DNA from 3 places in the Streptomyces sp. NPDC046335 genome. Region 1 is predicted to be linked to each of the others. Evidence: riboswitches for the same ligand, from Rfam matches in the RefSeq annotation. Region 1 holds a riboswitch; each other region holds the start of a gene.
What was found. A riboswitch is a leader RNA that binds a small molecule or an ion and turns the genes downstream of it on or off. The one in region 1 is predicted to bind cobalamin.

Region 1 (5,385 bases):
CTGCCGACGCTGAAGATGGACCCGGTGACCGACTTCGCCTCCCGCGGCGACGGTCCCGTCTTCGCGGGCTCGCTGTTCCCCTTCGTCTTCATCACCATCGCGTGCGGTGCGCTCTCCGGCTTCCACGCGCTGATCTCCTCGGGCACGACACCGAAGATGATCCAGAAGGAGACGCAGGTCAGGATGGTCGGCTACGGCTCCATGCTGATGGAGTCGGCCGTCGCGATCATGGCGCTCGTCGCCGCGTCCATCATCGACCCCGGTCTCTTCTTCGCGATGAACGCGCCCGCGGGCGTCGTCGGCGACACCGTCCAGGAGGCGTCGAAGGCCGTCGCGGGCTTCGGGTACTCCATCTCCCCCGCCGAGCTCGCGCGCGCCGCCGAGCAGGTGGAGGAGTCGTCGCTGCTCTCGCGCACCGGCGGCGCGCCCACGCTCGCGGTCGGCGTCTCCGAGATCTTCTCGAAGGTCACCGGCGGCTCGATGCGGGCCTTCTGGTACCACTTCGCGATCATGTTCGAGGCGCTGTTCATCCTGACCGCGCTCGACGCGGGCACGCGCGTGGGGCGCTTCATGCTCCAGGACATGCTCGGCAACGTGTACAAGCCGTTCAGGAACGTGAGCTGGAAGCCCGGCCTGATCCTGACCAGCGCCGCCGTCACCGGTCTGTGGGGCTACTTCCTCTGGGTCGGCGTGCACGAACCGCTCGGCGGGATCAACCAGCTCTTCCCGATCTTCGGCATCGCCAACCAGCTCCTCGCCGCCGTCGCCCTCGCCGTCTGCACGACGCTGCTCGTGAAGTCGGGGCGCCTCAAGTGGGCCTGGATCACCGCGGTCCCGCTCGCCTGGGACGCCACCGTGACGCTCACCGCGAGCTGGCAGAAGGTGTTCTCCGGCGACCCCCGCGTGGGCTTCTTCCAGCAGCGCTCCGACTACCAGGACGCCATCGAGGCGGGCAAGATCCTGCCGCCCGCCAAGTCCATGGACGACATGCACACGGTGGTCACCAACTCCACGGTGGACGGGGTGATCTCGGCGGTCCTCGCCCTGCTCATCGTCGTCGTGATCGTGGACGCGGCACGGGTCTGCGTCCGGCACATCCGCGACCCGTGGGCCTCGCGGCTGAGCGAGGCCCCCTACGTGGAGTCGAAGCTGACGGCACCCGCCGGGCTCTTCCCCACCCGCGAGGAGAAACAGGAGGCCTCGCGGCAGGAACCGGCGGCTCGCCCATGACCGCACTGCTGCTGCGCGGACTGCGCTGGATGCGCTGGTACGTCCGCGAACTCACCGACGAGTCGGCGTACGAGCGGTACGTGGCGCACGTACGCAAGGAGCATCCGGCCGCGGCCGTGCCCGACCGCCGGGCCTTCGAGCGGATGCGGACACAGACACAGGAGTCGGACCCCCGGCAGGGCTTCCGCTGCTGCTGAACAGGCATGTCGCCGCTTCGATTCCCGTCCGTTATTCGGACAGGGGTTCCATAGCGCGAGACTCTCGCTTAGATTTCCCGCACGTTAAGCATGGGATAAGTGAGTGAACGGAGCCGCGATATGTCAGATGCGCCTGAAGTGAACAGACCGGTGGTCACGCCGGTCCGCGTGGTCATCGCCGTCTGCCTTGTCGCGCCGTTCGTGGCGATGCTCTGGGTGAGCTCGTACGCCAAGGTCGATCCGACCTTCATCGGCATCCCGTTCTTCTACTGGTACCAGATGCTGTGGGTGGTCATCTCCACGGTACTCACGATGATCGCCTACAAGCTGTGGCAGCGTGACCAGCGCGCCCGCAAGGCCGAGCAGGTTCAGGGGGGTGCGGGCCGATGAACGTCCTCGCAGCCGGCACCGGCGGTGTCAACGGCATCGCGCTCGCCGTCTTCATCTTCTTCTTCGTCGCCGTCACGGCGATGGGCTTCCTGGCCGCGCGCTGGCGCAAGGCCGAGACCGAGAGCCTGGACGAATGGGGCCTCGGCGGCCGCTCGTTCGGCACCTGGGTCACCTGGTTCCTGCTCGGCGGCGACCTCTACACCGCGTACACCTTCGTCGCCGTGCCCGCGGCGATCTACGCGGCGGGCGCGGCCGGCTTCTTCGCGGTGCCCTACACGATCCTCGTCTACCCGCTGATCTTCACCTTCCTGCCGCGGCTCTGGTCGGTCTCGCACAAGCACGGCTATGTGACGACCTCGGACTTCGTGCGCGGCCGCTTCGGCTCCAAGGGGCTCTCCCTGGCGGTCGCGGTCACCGGCATCCTCGCCACGATGCCGTACATCGCGCTCCAACTCGTGGGCATCCAGGCCGTCCTTGACGTCATGGGCGTCGGCGGCGGCCCCGACACCAACTGGTTCATCAAGGACCTGCCGCTCCTGATCGCCTTCGCGGTGCTCGCGGCGTACACGTACTCCTCGGGTCTGCGCGCCCCCGCCCTGATCGCGTTCGTGAAGGACGGCCTGATCTACCTCGTCATCGCCGTGGCGATCATCTACATCCCGATCAAGCTGGGCGGGTTCGACGAGATCTTCCGGGCGGCCGACGCCAAGTTCTCCGCCGCCAACGACGCCGCGGGCAAGCCCGTCGCGGGCCTGGCTCCGGCTCAGACCGGGCAGTGGACGTACGCGACGCTGGCGCTCGGCTCCGCGCTCGCGCTCTTCATGTACCCGCACTCGATCACGGCGACGCTCTCCTCCAAGAGCCGCAACGTGATCCGCCGCAACACCACGATCCTGCCGCTGTACTCGCTGATGCTCGGCCTGCTCGCGCTGCTCGGCTTCATGGCGATCGCGGCCGGGGTCAAGGTGGAGAACGGACAGCTCGCGATCCCGCAGCTCTTCGAGAACATGTTCCCCGACTGGTTCACGGGCGTCGCCTTCGCCGCGATCGGCATCGGCGCGCTCGTCCCCGCCGCCATCATGTCGATCGCCGCCGCGAACCTTTTCACCCGCAACATCTACAAGGACTTCATCAGGCCGGACGCGACACCCGCGCAGGAGACCAAGGTCTCCAAGCTGGTCTCGCTCCTGGTGAAGGTCGGCGCGCTCGCCTTCGTCCTCACCATGGACAAGACCGTCGCGATCAACTTCCAGCTCCTGGGCGGCATCTGGATCCTCCAGACCATGCCCGCGCTGGTCGGCGGCCTGTTCACGCGCTGGTTCCACCGCTGGGCGCTGCTGGCCGGATGGGCGGTCGGCATGCTCTACGGCACCCTGGCCGCGTACGGCGTCGCCTCGCCCTCGCAGAAGCACTTCGGCGGCTCCTCCGACGAGATCCCCGGCATCGGCGAGATCGGTTACATCGGCCTCACCGCGTTCGTCCTGAACGTCGTCGTGACGGTGGTCCTCACCTTCGTCCTGAGGGCCATGAAGGCCCCCGACGGCATCGACGAGACCTCGCCCGGTGACTACACCGCGGACGCGGGAGACCCCGGCGTCGTCGAGGAACTGCCCCCGGCCACCGCGGGCGCCGCCCACTGACCACACCCCTCGCAAGGGCCCCAGGGGCCCTCTCCGGAGATGACGCAGGGCCGCCGGGAAACCGGCGGCCCTGCGTCATCTCCGCGTACCGACACAAGATGTGGGCCCGCTTCGGCGAGCCAGCACAAGATGTATGCTCATGCTCGCTGTCGCCGCAGGGGAATCCGGTGCAAGTCCGGAACTGTCCCGCAACGGTGTACGTGTACCTATTTGGCGTACGCGGAGTCCGAAGACCTGCCGGCAGCGCACCCGTGCCGTCCGGCCCGGGTGCCGACCGTCCGGGCCTCGCGGAGTGGGCCGGTGGACGCGGTGCACCGCCCTGCGCGCGTGCTGCCCGTGCGCCTTCCCTCCCCTGGCCCAGAGCCGAGCGAGGGAGTGCCCCACGTGACCATCGCGCCTGCCGAACCAGCGTCAGCGACGAAGCCGCCGACCGCCGAGGGCGGCGAAGGAACCGACGGCCCGGGAACCGCGCTGCTGCGCACCCTGACCGACCTCACCGCCGACCTCCCCGACGCCGACCCCGGCCGGGTCGCCGCCGCCGCGCTGCGGGGCCGCTCGGCCCGCGCCGACGAGGCGGAGCTGCGGGAGCTCGCCACCGAGGCCGCCGCGGGGCTCATCTCCGAGGATCCGGAGTACTCGAAGCTCGCGGCCAGGCTGCTCTCGATCGGCATCCGCGAGGAAGCGGCGACGCAGGGCGTGCGCTCCTTCACCGACTCCGTCGCGGTGGGCCACCGCGAGGGTCTGATCGCCGACCGCACGGCATCGTTCGTGACGGAGCACGCGGCCCGGCTCGACGCGCTGGTGGACGCGGCTCTCGCGGACGGCGCCGACTTCCGGTTCGGCTACTTCGGCCTGCGCACCCTGCACAGCCGCTATCTGCTGCGCCACCCCATCACCCGCCAGGTCATCGAGACCCCGCAGCACTTCATGCTGCGCGTCGCGAGCGGCCTCGCGGAGGACGAGGGCGTCCGCGCGGTGGACGAGGTCGCCGCGCTGTACGGCCTGATGAGCCGCCTGGACTACCTGCCGTCGTCACCGACGCTCTTCAACTCCGGCACCCGCCACCCGCAGATGTCCTCCTGCTACCTCCTCGACTCCCCGCTGGACGAGCTGGACTCGATATACGACCGCTACCACCAGGTCGCGCGGCTCTCCAAGCACGCGGGCGGCATCGGACTCTCGTACTCCCGCATCCGTTCCCGGGGTTCGCTGATCCGCGGCACGAACGGGCACTCCAACGGCATCGTGCCGTTCCTGAAGACCCTGGACGCCTCGGTCGCCGCCGTGAACCAGGGCGGCCGGCGCAAGGGCGCCGCCGCGGTCTACCTGGAGACCTGGCACTCCGACATCGAGGAGTTCCTCGAGCTGCGGGACAACACCGGTGAGGACGCGCGCCGCACGCACAACCTCAACCTCGCGCACTGGATCCCGGACGAGTTCATGCGCCGGGTCGCCGCCGACCAGGACTGGTCGCTGTTCTCCCCCGCCGACGTGCCCGACCTCGTCGACCTGTGGGGCGAGGAGTTCGACGCCGCCTACCGCGGGGCGGAGGCCGCCGGGCTCGCGAAGAAGACCATCCCTGCCCGTGAGCTGTACGGCCGCATGATGCGCACCCTCGCGCAGACCGGCAACGGCTGGATGACGTTCAAGGACGCCGCCAACCGCACCGCCAACCAGACGGCGGAGCCCGGTCACACCGTGCACTCCTCCAACCTCTGCACGGAGATCCTGGAGGTCACGGACGACGGCGAGACGGCCGTCTGCAACCTCGGCTCGGTCAACCTCGGCGCGTTCGTGGACACGGCCGCCGGTGACATCGACTGGGAGCGGCTCGACGCGACCGTCCGTACGGCCGTCACCTTCCTCGACCGCGTCGTCGACATCAACTTCTACCCGACCGAGCAGGCCGGGCGCTCCAACGCCAAGTG
Region 2 (5,385 bases), on a different contig from region 1:
GGCCCGTGGTGGCCCCAGGACCCTCCGAGAGCCGTTCGCACCGTTTGTGCCCCGGGGGACACGGGCACCCGACCCGGGTCACCGATCTTGGGCGGCACGCGGCACCGGCCGCCCATGCCCGACTTCCGCAGGAGGCCTCCCCATGCAAGAGGGCCAGCACGACGCCCGCACGAGCGACCACGGCACGCCGCAGGTCACGTCCGAGCCGACGCCTCCGTTCCCGGGGGACAAGCACGGCCCGCCGCCCGGCGTCGAGGCCGACATGTCCCCGCGGCCCCGCTACGAGGCACCGCGGTACAAGGCCGCCGACAAGCTGCTCGGCAAGGTCGCGCTGATCACCGGCGGCGACTCCGGGATCGGCCGGGCCGTCTCCTGGCTCTACGCGCGCGAAGGGGCCGACGTCGCCATCGTCCACCTGCCCGAGGAGCAGCAGGACGCCGAAGAGACCCGGCGGCTCGTCGAGAAGGCCGGACGCACCTGTCTGCTGCTGCCCGGCGACGTGAGCGACGCCGACTTCTGCCGCGACGCCGTGGCACGCACCGTGGCGGAGTTCGGCACGCTGAACATCCTGGTGAACAACGCCGCCTACCTGAACAGCAAGCTGGAGCTCGAGCAGCTCAACGCCGAGGACTGGGACCGCACGTTCAAGACGAACGTGTACGCCTACTTCCACCTGGTCATGGCGAGCCTGCCGCACCTGGACGCGGGCGACGCGATCATCGCCACGGCCACGGAGGAAGCCCTGAAGGGCAGCACCACGATGATCGACTACGCGGCTTCGAAGGCGGCCCTGATCACCTTCACCAAGTCGATCGCGCCCCACCTCGCCAAGCGGGGCGTCCGCGCCAACGTCGTCGCCCCCGGACCCGTGTGGACGGTCCTCAACACGGCCGACCCGCACATGCCCAAGGACGGCCTCTCCCAGGTCGGCAGCGAGACCCCGCTCGGCCGTCCCGCCCAGCCGGAGGAGCTGGCGCCCGCCTACGTCTACCTGGCCTCCGACGCGGACTCCAGCTTCACCGTGGGCGAGGTCCTCGCCGTGACGGGCGGTGAGACCGACACGCGCTGACCGCGGCCCGACACCGCGATGACCTGCGGGCGAGTTGTCATGCCTCCGGCTCTCGCACTACTGTCACCACGCCTTGGTGCTCGGGAAATCCGGTGTGATGCCGGTGCGGCCCTCGCCACTGTGATCGGGATGTCCGGCTCCAGCCCTCGCGGCAGCCACTGGGCGCACACGCGCCCGGGAAGGCGGAGTTCGGGCGGTACTACCCGTCAGCCAGGAGACCGGCCAAGGCACGTCGTCCATCCACGAGGTGCTGGAGAGGGTCTGCTGAGCCATGCACATTGCCGAGGGTTTCCTCCCGCCGGCGCACGCCATCGCCTGGGGCGTAGCGTCCGCGCCGTTCGTCGTCCACGGAGTCCGCTCCCTTACGCGTGAGGTCAAGGAGCACCCCGAGAGCACCCTGCTCCTGGGTGCGTCCGGAGCCTTCACCTTCGTCCTGTCCGCACTGAAGATCCCGTCGGTCACCGGAAGTTGCTCGCACCCGACGGGCACCGGCCTCGGCGCGATCCTGTTCCGCCCGCCGATCATGGCGGTGCTCGGCACGATCACGCTGCTGTTCCAGGCGCTGCTGCTCGCCCACGGCGGGCTCACCACGCTCGGCGCCAACGTCTTCTCCATGGCGATCGTCGGGCCCTGGGCCGGATACGCCGTCTACCGGCTCCTGAAGCGGTACGACGTGCCGCTCATGGTGGCGGTGTTCTTCGGCGCGTTCGTCGCCGACCTGTCCACGTACTGCGTCACCAGCGTCCAGCTCGCCCTCGCTTTCCCCGACCCCGGCAGCGGATTCATCGGCGCCCTGGGCAAGTTCGGCGGCATCTTCGCCGTCACCCAGATCCCGCTGGCGGTCAGCGAGGGACTGCTCACCGTCCTCGTGATGCGGCTCCTCGTGCAGTCCAGCAAGGGAGAGCTCACACGGCTCGGCGTACTGCTCCAGCGCAAGCGGACGGCCAAGGCCACCGACACGGACAACACCAGGACCGAGACGGGGGCCAGCGCCTGATGAGCCGGAACGCGAAGATAAACACCCTGCTGATCGTCATCGTCGCCGCCCTCGCGGTCCTGCCGCTCGTGCTGGGACTCGGCGACCACAAGAAGGAGCCGTTCGCGGGCGCCGACGCCCAGGCCGAGACGGCGATCACCGAGATCGACCCCGACTACGAGCCCTGGTTCTCCCCGCTGTACGAACCGCCGTCCGGCGAGGTCGAGTCGGCGCTCTTCGCCCTTCAGGCGGCGCTCGGCGCAGGCGTCCTCGCGTACTACTTCGGGCTGCGCAGGGGGCGCCGCCAGGGCGCGGAGCGCGAGCGGGTGCGGGACGGCCACGCCGAGCCGCCCGGCGACGCGGCGGACAGCCGCAACGGGGCCGGGCAGGCCTGATCCGCGGTGCTGCCCATCGACGCGGCGGCGCACAGCAGCCGCTGGCGCCGCCGTCACCCCGTGGACAAGGCCGTGCTCGGCCTCGGCCTCACCGTCCTCGCCATCTCGCTGCCGCCCTGGCCGGGCGCGGCCCTCGTCCTCGTCACCGCGCTCGTGGTGCTGCTCGGCCCCGCGGGCGTGCCGCCCCGCAAGCTGTGGCGCGCCTACCGCGTGCCGCTCGGCTTCTGCGTCACCGGAGCCCTGACCCTGCTCGTCCAGCTCGGCGGCCCCGACGGGTTCGTCACGCTCGCCGAAGGCGGCCCCGCGCGCGCCGGGGGGCTGCTGCTCCGGACCTCGGCGGCCTCGCTCGGGGTGCTCCTGTTCGCCTTCACCACGCCCCTGTCGGACCTGCTGCCCCGCCTGGTCGGGGCGGGGGTGCCGGCGCCCGTGGTGGACGTCGCCCTCGTGACGTACCGGATGAGCTTCCTGCTCATGGACTCCATGGGGCGCGTCCGCCAGGCGCAGGCGGCGCGGCTCGGCCACACCACCAGAGCCGCCGCCTGGCGGTCGCTCGCGGGGCTCGGCGCCACCGCGTTCGTGCGCGCCTTCGACCGGGCGGGGCGGCTTCAGGCAGGGCTCGCCGGGCGCGGCTACGACGGCACGCTGCGGGTGCTCGTGCCCGAGGCGAAGGTCTCCCGGCCCTTCGTGGCCGCCGTCGCGGTCCTTCTCCTGGGCCTGATCGCCCTCACCCTCGTACTGGAAAGGTTCCTTCCATGAGCGAGCCCCTGGTGGCGCTGCGCGCGGCGTCCTACGCGTACGAAGAGGGGCCCGCCGTGCTCAGCGGCCTGGACTTCGACGTCGCCGAGGGACGCGCCCTCGCCCTGCTCGGGCGCAACGGCAGCGGCAAGACCACCCTCATGCGGCTGCTCAGCGGCGGACTCCGCCCCAGCGAGGGCGAGTTGACGCTCGGCGGAGTCCCGGTGACGTACGACCGCAAGGGGCTGACCCGGCTGCGTACCACCGTCCAGCTCGTCGTGCAGGACCCCGACGACCAGTTGTTCGCCGCCTCCGTCGAGCAGGACGTGTCCTTCGGTCCGCTGAACCTCGGGCTGCCCGACGCCGAGGTGCGGGCGCGGGTGGCCGAGTCGCTGGCCGCCCTCGACATCGGGGCGCTGGCCGACCGGCCCACCCACCTGCTCTCCTACGGTCAGCGCAAGCGCACGGCCATCGCGGGCGCCGTGGCGATGCGCCCGCGCGTGCTGATCCTCGACGAGCCGACCGCGGGCCTGGACCCCGAAGGGCAGGAGCGCCTCCTCGCCACCCTGCGGGGCCTGCGGGACACGGGGACGACCGTGGTGATGGCGACCCACGACGTGGACCTGGCCCTGCGCTGGGCCGACGACGCGGCGCTGCTCACCCCCTCCGGGGTCCGCACGGGCCCGGCCGCGGCCACCCTGGCCGACCGGGACCTCCTGGCCCGGGCGGGCCTGAACCTGCCGTGGGGTGTCGCCGTCGCCGAACTGCTGCGCGCGCACGGCCTCCTGACGGAGGCGGACCGCGGGCCGCGCACGCCGGAGGAGTGCGAGGTGCTCCCGGGGGCGGCGTAGCGGGGCGTGTGGGCTGGATCACTCCCGGGTGCGGGAACTCGGTACTCCGCCGCCCCGACTCCTGTACCGGCACGGCCGCGACCGGCCGGCGCCGCAGGCGCGAGCCACACCCGTGATGCACGACGCGCGCAGGAGACCGCTGATGGACCACCCCCGCCGCTTCACCCCCCGCCCTTTCGTTACCCGCCGATTCAACCCGCTCCGGTCCGACCCCCGCCGCTTCACCCTCCCCGCCTTCCTGCTGCTGCTCGCCCTGGTGTTCACCGTGTCGTACGCCGTCGGCTCCTGGGCGGGGCCCGTCGCCCCCGGCATGCACGGACCCGGGACGAGCACCGGCGACGGCGGTACGCGGCCGGCCGGCGACGACGCCGAGGAGATGCCCGGCATGGGCGGGATGCACGGATGACGGCCGCCGGCACCCGGCTGACCGCGCCCGAGGCGGCGGCCGTCACCGATCTGGCCGTGGACGGCATGACCTGCGCGGCCTGTGTGCGGCGGGTCGAGAAGAAGCTGGCCCGGCTGGAGGGCGTGAGTGCCACGGTCAACCTGGCCACCGGGCGCGCCCGGGTCAGTCACCCGCCCCACGTCACGCCCGCTGACCTGGCCGCGGCCATCGAGAGCGCCGGATACACGGCGCGACCCCCCGAGCCGCCGCGGGCGGAGCCCGAGCCGGAACCGGCCAGGAACGAGGAGCGGGACCGGCTGCTCGTCGTGGCGCTGCTCTCGCTGCCGGTGCTCGTCCTGTCCATGGCGCCCGTACTCCAGTTCCGCAACTGGCAGTGGCTGTGCTTCGCGCTGGCCGCGCCGGTCGCGGTATGGGGCGCCCGGCCCTTCCACGTACGGGCGCTGCGCGGCCTGAGGCACTCCACGGCGACGATGGACACGCTGGTCTCGCTGGGCGTGATGGCCTCCTTCGGCTGGTCGGCGTACGCGCTCTTCCTCGGCGGCGCGGGCACCCCCGGCATGCGGATGCCCTTCAGCCTGCTGCCCTCGGCCGACGCGGGCGACGGCACCGCGGACATCTACCTGGAGGCCGTCGTCGCCGTACCCCTGTTCGTGCTGGGCGGACGCCTCCTTGAGGCGCGGGCCAGGCGCGGCACGGGGCAGGCGCTGCGGTCGCTCGCCGAGCTGGGGGCCAAGGACGTCGCCGTACGCGAGGGAACGGGCGAACGCCGTATTCCCATCGGGGAGTTGCGGGCCGGGCAGGTCTTCGTCACCAGGCCGGGGGAGCGGGTCGCGACCGACGGGGAGGTGGTCGAGGGCAGCTCCGCCGTCGATCTGTCGCTGGTCACGGGGGAGAGCGAACCGGTCGAGGTCGGCGCGGGCTCGTCCGTGGTCGGCGGCGCCGTCAACGCGGGC
Region 3 (5,385 bases), on a different contig from region 1:
GCCCACGCCAACTGGGCCTCGTAGCGCACGAGTTCGGCGGCGAACAGCAGTGCGTGTGCGGACATCAGGGCGATCGTGGTCAGGCTCGTGGTGCGGTGCCAGCGTTCCAGGATCTGCCGGGACACCGGCAGCCGGGCGGGGCGCGGCCCCGAAAGCAGGAGACCGAGCATGACCGTGCCCCAGGCCCACAGCAGGCCCGACCAGCCGAACGCCTGGCTGAGGAGGTACATCCAGTAGGTACCGGCGTCGTCCATGAACGGCATGACCGCGACCGTCGCCGAGTTGCCCGACTCCATGCGGGCGTACAGGAACGCGAAGACGGCCGCCGTGACCAGGACGGCGGCGCCCGCGTCGGGGAGCGCGGCGCGCAGGTCGGCGCGCAGCACGACGCGATCGGGCGGACGCCGCTCACGGGCGGGCGGCGGGGATGTCGTGCCGTCGTCCTCCGGGGTCGTCTCTGGCAGCATCCTGGGCCTTCCGGGCGCGGTACTCCGAGGGGAGGTGCGGGTGACGTCGACGCACCAGTGTGACCGGCGTGGCCGGAAATACGGAGGACACATTCGGCCAGAGTGTTGTCCGGGTCGGCCGAGTCGTCTCAAGGCTCCGATGCCGCCGCCCGGACGATCGCATCCGGACAACTGACGCCGCGCCCCTCCCGCAGCGGCGTGAGCCGCCCTACGCTCATGCCCGCAGTCGGTTCGCGTCTCCTGTCCGACCAGGTATTGGCGGCGCGACGCAAGAGGGAACCCGGTGGGAATCCGGGACTGTCCCGCAGCGGTGAGTGGGAACGAAAGCCGTCATCAGCACTGGCCCGAGTCGGTTCGGGGCCGGGAAGCGACGGCCGGTAGATGCCCGCCGGTGACCGGTGTCCCCGGTGAGCGAGCCCACGAGTCCGAAGACCTGCCACTGCGCCCGTACGTGCTGTGCGGGTGGTGCGCGGTGACCTCGAGGACTGGGTCGGCGGTACGGACGGGATACCCGCGGGGCACGCCCCGCACGGCGCCTCCTCCCCGGTCGCATTCCAGGACGCGGACAGGAGGAGGGGTTCGTGACGGGCCGTACCGTCTCCGGTGTCTGCCACGGCACCCTGGGCGAGCTGTACCAGGGTCCGCTGCGGGCAGGCCCCGATCCGGCCATCGCCGTCGTGTCGTTTCCCGTGGGCCGCCGTTCCCGGGTGACTTTCACCCACGGGACGGATCCGCCGGACCCGCTGCCGCTCGGGGAGAAGTCCGCGATCGCGGGCCCGGCTCTTCGTGGAGCACTTCGGGCTCACGCTGCCACCGGGCCGTTGGAGCGCCCACTCCGACCTTCGGGTGGGCGTGGGGATGGCGAGTTCGACCGCCGACATCGTGGCGACCCTGCGCTGCCTGTTCCGGCTCTTCGCCCTGCCGTATGACGCGGACGTGGTCCTCGGCGTCCTGGCGGCGATCGAACGGGCGGACAGCGTCTTCCTCGACGAGTTCGCCCTGTACCTCAGTGGCCGGCACCGGGTGGTGCGGCGGCTGGGCACGGACATCGGCTTCCACACCGCGTACATCACCGAGCCCGGGACGGTGGACACCGCCGCCGTCACCGACCTGCTGCTGGCGCACTACCGGCGGCACGGGGAGGAGTACGAACGGTGCCTGACCGACTTGCTGAAGGGATTCGTCTCCGGTGATCCGGCCGCGGTCGCACGGGCGGCCACCGCCAGCGCCGCCCTGTCACAGCGGGTGCTGCCCAAGGCGGCATTCGACAGCATGCTCGCCCACCAGGAGCGGTTCGGCGCCGACGGCGTCTTCGTCGCCCACACGGGCTGTCTGATCGGCTATCTCTTCCCCGGCCGCCCCGACGCCGCCCTGAAGTCCGAACTGTCCGCCTTCTTTCATTCGCTCGGCCAGCAGTGTTCCTTCGCCCAAGGAGGCTACGGGTGATCCACCCTCACATCGCCGACGCCCTGAAGGTCCCCGATCTCGTCCGGCTCTGCGACGGCCTCGTCCTGATCCGGTTCGAGTCGATGAAGATCTACTCCGCGCTCGCCGCTGTCCGCCACCTGCTGGAACGGGGCACGATCCGTCCGGGACAGACCCTGGTCGACAGTTCCAGCGGCATCTACGCCTACGCCCTGGCGCTGGCCTGTCACCGCTACGGCATGCGCTGCCACATCGTCGCGTCCACCACCGTGGACATCACCACCCGCGCCCAGCTGGAGATCCTCGGCGCCACCGTGGAACAGGTCCGGCCCTCCGAGAACCTCAAGCTGGACCAGGAGTTACGGGTACGGAGGGTGAAGGAGATCCTGGCCGACCACCCCGCCTGGCACTGGATGCGCCAGTACCACGACGACGTCCACTACCTCGGCTACCACGAGGTCGCCGACCGGATCACCACCGCGTTCCCCGCGACCGCACTGACCGTCGTCGGAGGGGTGGGCTCCGGAGCCTCGACGGGCGGCCTCGTGGAACGCCTGCGCGCCACCGACCCCTCGGTGCGGCTGGTCGGCGTCCAGCCCTTCGGCAGCCTCACCTTCGGCAGCCAGGACCACCACGACCCGGAAGCGATCATCGCCGGCATCGGGTCGTCGATCGTCTTCGACAACGTCCGCCACACCCTCTACGACGCCGTGCACTGGCTGGACTTCACCCACGCCATGTCCGGCACGGTCGCCCTGCTGCGCGACCACGCCGTCTTCGCCGGGCTGTCCACCGGCGCCGGATACCTCACTGCGATGTACGAGGCCCGCCGCCATCCCGACCGGCTGCACCTGGTGATCGGCGCCGACACCGGACACCGCTACGTCGAGCGCGTCTTCGCCCGGCACACCGAAGCCCTGGACCCCGCCGCCCTGAAGCCGGTCGAGATCTCAGCCCCCGAGGAGATGTCCATGCCCTGGTCCAGGATGGCGTGGCGGCGCACCGCCTGCCCAGCCGGCCGGAAGGAGCGAGCCGCATGACCGTCGTCTGCCTCGAATCGCTCACCTTCGGCCTCGGACACCTGGTGCGCGCCGCCGACGCACTCGGCGAGCGGCTCACCCTGCTCACCCGCGACCGCGCCTACTACGCCCACGAGTTGGAGAGGCTTCCGCCGGACGCCCTCGACGTCGTCGTCACCGACACCTTCGACGTGGAAGGGCTCGCGGACCTGCTGCACCGGACGCCTCGGCTGCGCGGCCTGATCAGTTCCACCGACACCTGGACCCTCGCCGGCGCCGAACTCACCGACCGCCTCGGCCTGCCCGGCCTCGACCCGGCCGTACTGCGGCTGACCCGGGACAAGGCGGCCGTACGCAACCGGCTGCACGCTGCCGGGCTGACACGCGGGCGCGCCGTGGAGGCGACCGGGGCGGAACTGAGGGACGTGCTGCTCAAGGAGGCCGGTCTGCCCGCCGTACTGAAGGACACAGCGGGCACCGGCAGTCAGAACGTCTGGCTGGTCCGCGACGAGCCGGAACTGGACGCGGCCCTGGCCGAGGCGGCCGGGCGGCAGTTGAAAGGGCGGCTGTTCGCTGAACCGTACTTCAGCGGACCGGTGTACAGCGCCGAGACCCTCACCTGGGCCGGCCGGACCCGGCTGCTGGGCGTGTCCAGCCGGCTGATGTCACCCGAGCCGTACTTCCGGGAGGAGATCACCGCGTTCCCCGTGGCCTTCCCCGAGGCGCGGCGGGCCGTGCTGGAGCGGTGGCTCGGTGAGGTGCTCGCGGCGATCGGCTACACCGACCGCTTCGCGCACGCGGAGTTCGTCCTGACCACCGGCGGCCCGGAGGTCGTGGAGATCAACCCCCGGATCGGGGGCGCCCTGGTCGGGGTGGGCATGTGCCGGGCGCTCGGAGTCAACGTGTACGAGGCGATGATCGAGGCCGCGCTCGGGCGCCGTCCCCGCCTGATGGACGCGGACCTGCCCGGCGGCCCGGCGGTCGCCTTCGTCCTGGGCTACCCGGCCGCGCCCGGCGTGTTCACGGGCGTCGCCGGTCTGGGGCGGCTGGCGGAGATGCCGGGATCACCGGCCTGGTACCCGGTCAGGTCCGTCGGCGACCCCGTCGAGCACCTGGGCGACAGCCGCGGTTACGCGGGCATCGTCTACGCGGAGGCGGAGACCGCCGAACTGGCCACGCACCACGCCGTGGCCGCCGCCAACGCCGTACGGGTGCTTACCGAGCCGTTCCAGCGGACCGGGGACGCCGGTGGCTGACCACGCACCGGGCGGGAGCGGCCTGCAAGCCGCGCTGTCCACGCTGAACGGTCCGCTGCGTTTCCTGCTGCTCTGCTCGTTCCTCATCCCGCTCGGCAGCTTCATGATCCTGCCGTTCATGGCGGTGTTCCTGCACGAACGGCTCGGAATGGGGCTCGGCACGGTCGGCGCCGTGCTGGCCGTGGCGTCCCTCGTGCAGTTCTCCGGGGGGATCGTGGGCGGCGCCCTGGCGGACGGCTTCGGGCTGCGCCGCACCATGCTGTGGGCGCTGATCATCCGCACGGCCGGGTTCGTGGGCCTCCTGCTGGCACTGCGCTGGCCACCCCTGGCCGTCGGAGCACTGGTCCTCACCTGCTGCGGCGCCGCGCTGTACCTGCCCGCCAACAAGGCGTACCTCGTGCACGGCGTGGACGACGAACGCCGCCCCGCGTTCCTGTCGGCGGGCAACGCGGCGCTCAACGCGGGGATGGCGGTGGGACCGCTGATCGCGGGGCCGTTCGTGCTGTCCTCGCCCGGCTGGCTGTTCGTGGCCGTCACGGCGCTGTTCGTCCTGGTCACCGCAGGCCACGCACGGCTCCCCGACGCGAAGGCCGAGCGGGAACCGGGTCCGGAAGCAGGGGGGAAGGGCCTGCTCGCCGGGGTGGCGGTCCTGCCGTTCGCCGCCAACGCGCTCGCCTTCTACCTCTACTTCCACTTCCAGCACTTCCTGGCGGTGTACGCCGTCGAGCGGGCGTCCAGCGCGTTCTACAGCCTGGTCCTCCTGCTCTGCTTCACGCTGGTCATCGTCGTCCAGCCCCTCGCGTCCGGTCTGATCCGGCGCATGCCCTACGCGACTGCCCTCGCGGTCGGCTTCACGGGCCTGGCCGCCGGGCTGGCCGTCCTGGCGGCGGGCACCCGGCCGGCGCTGCTGGCGGGCGGGGCGCTGATCACGTTGGGCGACATCGTCCTGTTCCTGAAGAACGACCTGGAGGCCCTGCGCCGCAGCCCGCGCTCGGACGCCGTGGTCTTCGGCCGGCAGCGCCTGGCCGCGGGCCTCGGCGCCTGCGCCAGCGGAGTGCTGGGCGGGCAGTTGTACGGCATCACCGAACACACCGGGGGCACCGGCTTGTTCTGGCTGCTGTCCGCGGCGCAGTGCCTGTTGCTGCCGCCACTGCTGGCACTGCGCGCTCCCCGGGCGAAACACCTCCACCCGCACGATCACGACGAAGGAGCACTGAC

Region 2: it holds a riboswitch for cobalamin, as region 1 does, so the genes downstream of both, ACZ6JY_RS10475 (energy-coupling factor ABC transporter permease) here and ACZ6JY_RS20455 (ribonucleoside-diphosphate reductase subunit alpha) in region 1, are expected to answer to the same signal.
Region 3: it holds a riboswitch for cobalamin, as region 1 does, so the genes downstream of both, ACZ6JY_RS36350 (GHMP family kinase ATP-binding protein) here and ACZ6JY_RS20455 (ribonucleoside-diphosphate reductase subunit alpha) in region 1, are expected to answer to the same signal.

The regions. Positions count from the first base shown of each region.
Region 1 covers NZ_JBVJFF010000008.1:56,397-61,781, forward strand. Annotated here, with positions in the region: gene ACZ6JY_RS20435 (carbon starvation CstA family protein) at 1-1,230, shown strand, start outside; gene ACZ6JY_RS20440 (CstA-like transporter-associated (seleno)protein) at 1,227-1,427, shown strand; gene ACZ6JY_RS20445 (DUF3311 domain-containing protein) at 1,548-1,817, shown strand; gene mctP (monocarboxylate uptake permease MctP) at 1,814-3,457, shown strand; cobalamin riboswitch at 3,591-3,713, shown strand; gene ACZ6JY_RS20455 (ribonucleoside-diphosphate reductase subunit alpha) at 3,842-5,385, shown strand, end outside.
Region 2 covers NZ_JBVJFF010000004.1:214,177-219,561, forward strand. Annotated here, with positions in the region: gene ACZ6JY_RS10470 (SDR family oxidoreductase) at 143-1,069, shown strand; cobalamin riboswitch at 1,127-1,310, shown strand; gene ACZ6JY_RS10475 (energy-coupling factor ABC transporter permease) at 1,341-2,066, shown strand; gene ACZ6JY_RS10480 (energy-coupling factor ABC transporter substrate-binding protein) at 2,066-2,440, shown strand; gene cbiQ (cobalt ECF transporter T component CbiQ) at 2,447-3,196, shown strand; gene ACZ6JY_RS10490 (energy-coupling factor ABC transporter ATP-binding protein) at 3,193-4,026, shown strand; gene ACZ6JY_RS10495 (hypothetical protein) at 4,169-4,432, shown strand; gene ACZ6JY_RS10500 (heavy metal translocating P-type ATPase) at 4,429-5,385, shown strand, end outside.
Region 3 covers NZ_JBVJFF010000019.1:100,920-106,304, forward strand. Annotated here, with positions in the region: gene ACZ6JY_RS36345 (ferric reductase-like transmembrane domain-containing protein) at 1-467, opposite strand, end outside; cobalamin riboswitch at 678-921, shown strand; gene ACZ6JY_RS36350 (GHMP family kinase ATP-binding protein) at 1,254-1,913, shown strand; gene ACZ6JY_RS36355 (cysteine synthase family protein) at 1,910-2,932, shown strand; gene ACZ6JY_RS36360 (ATP-grasp domain-containing protein) at 2,929-4,167, shown strand; gene ACZ6JY_RS36365 (MDR family MFS transporter) at 4,160-5,385, shown strand, end outside.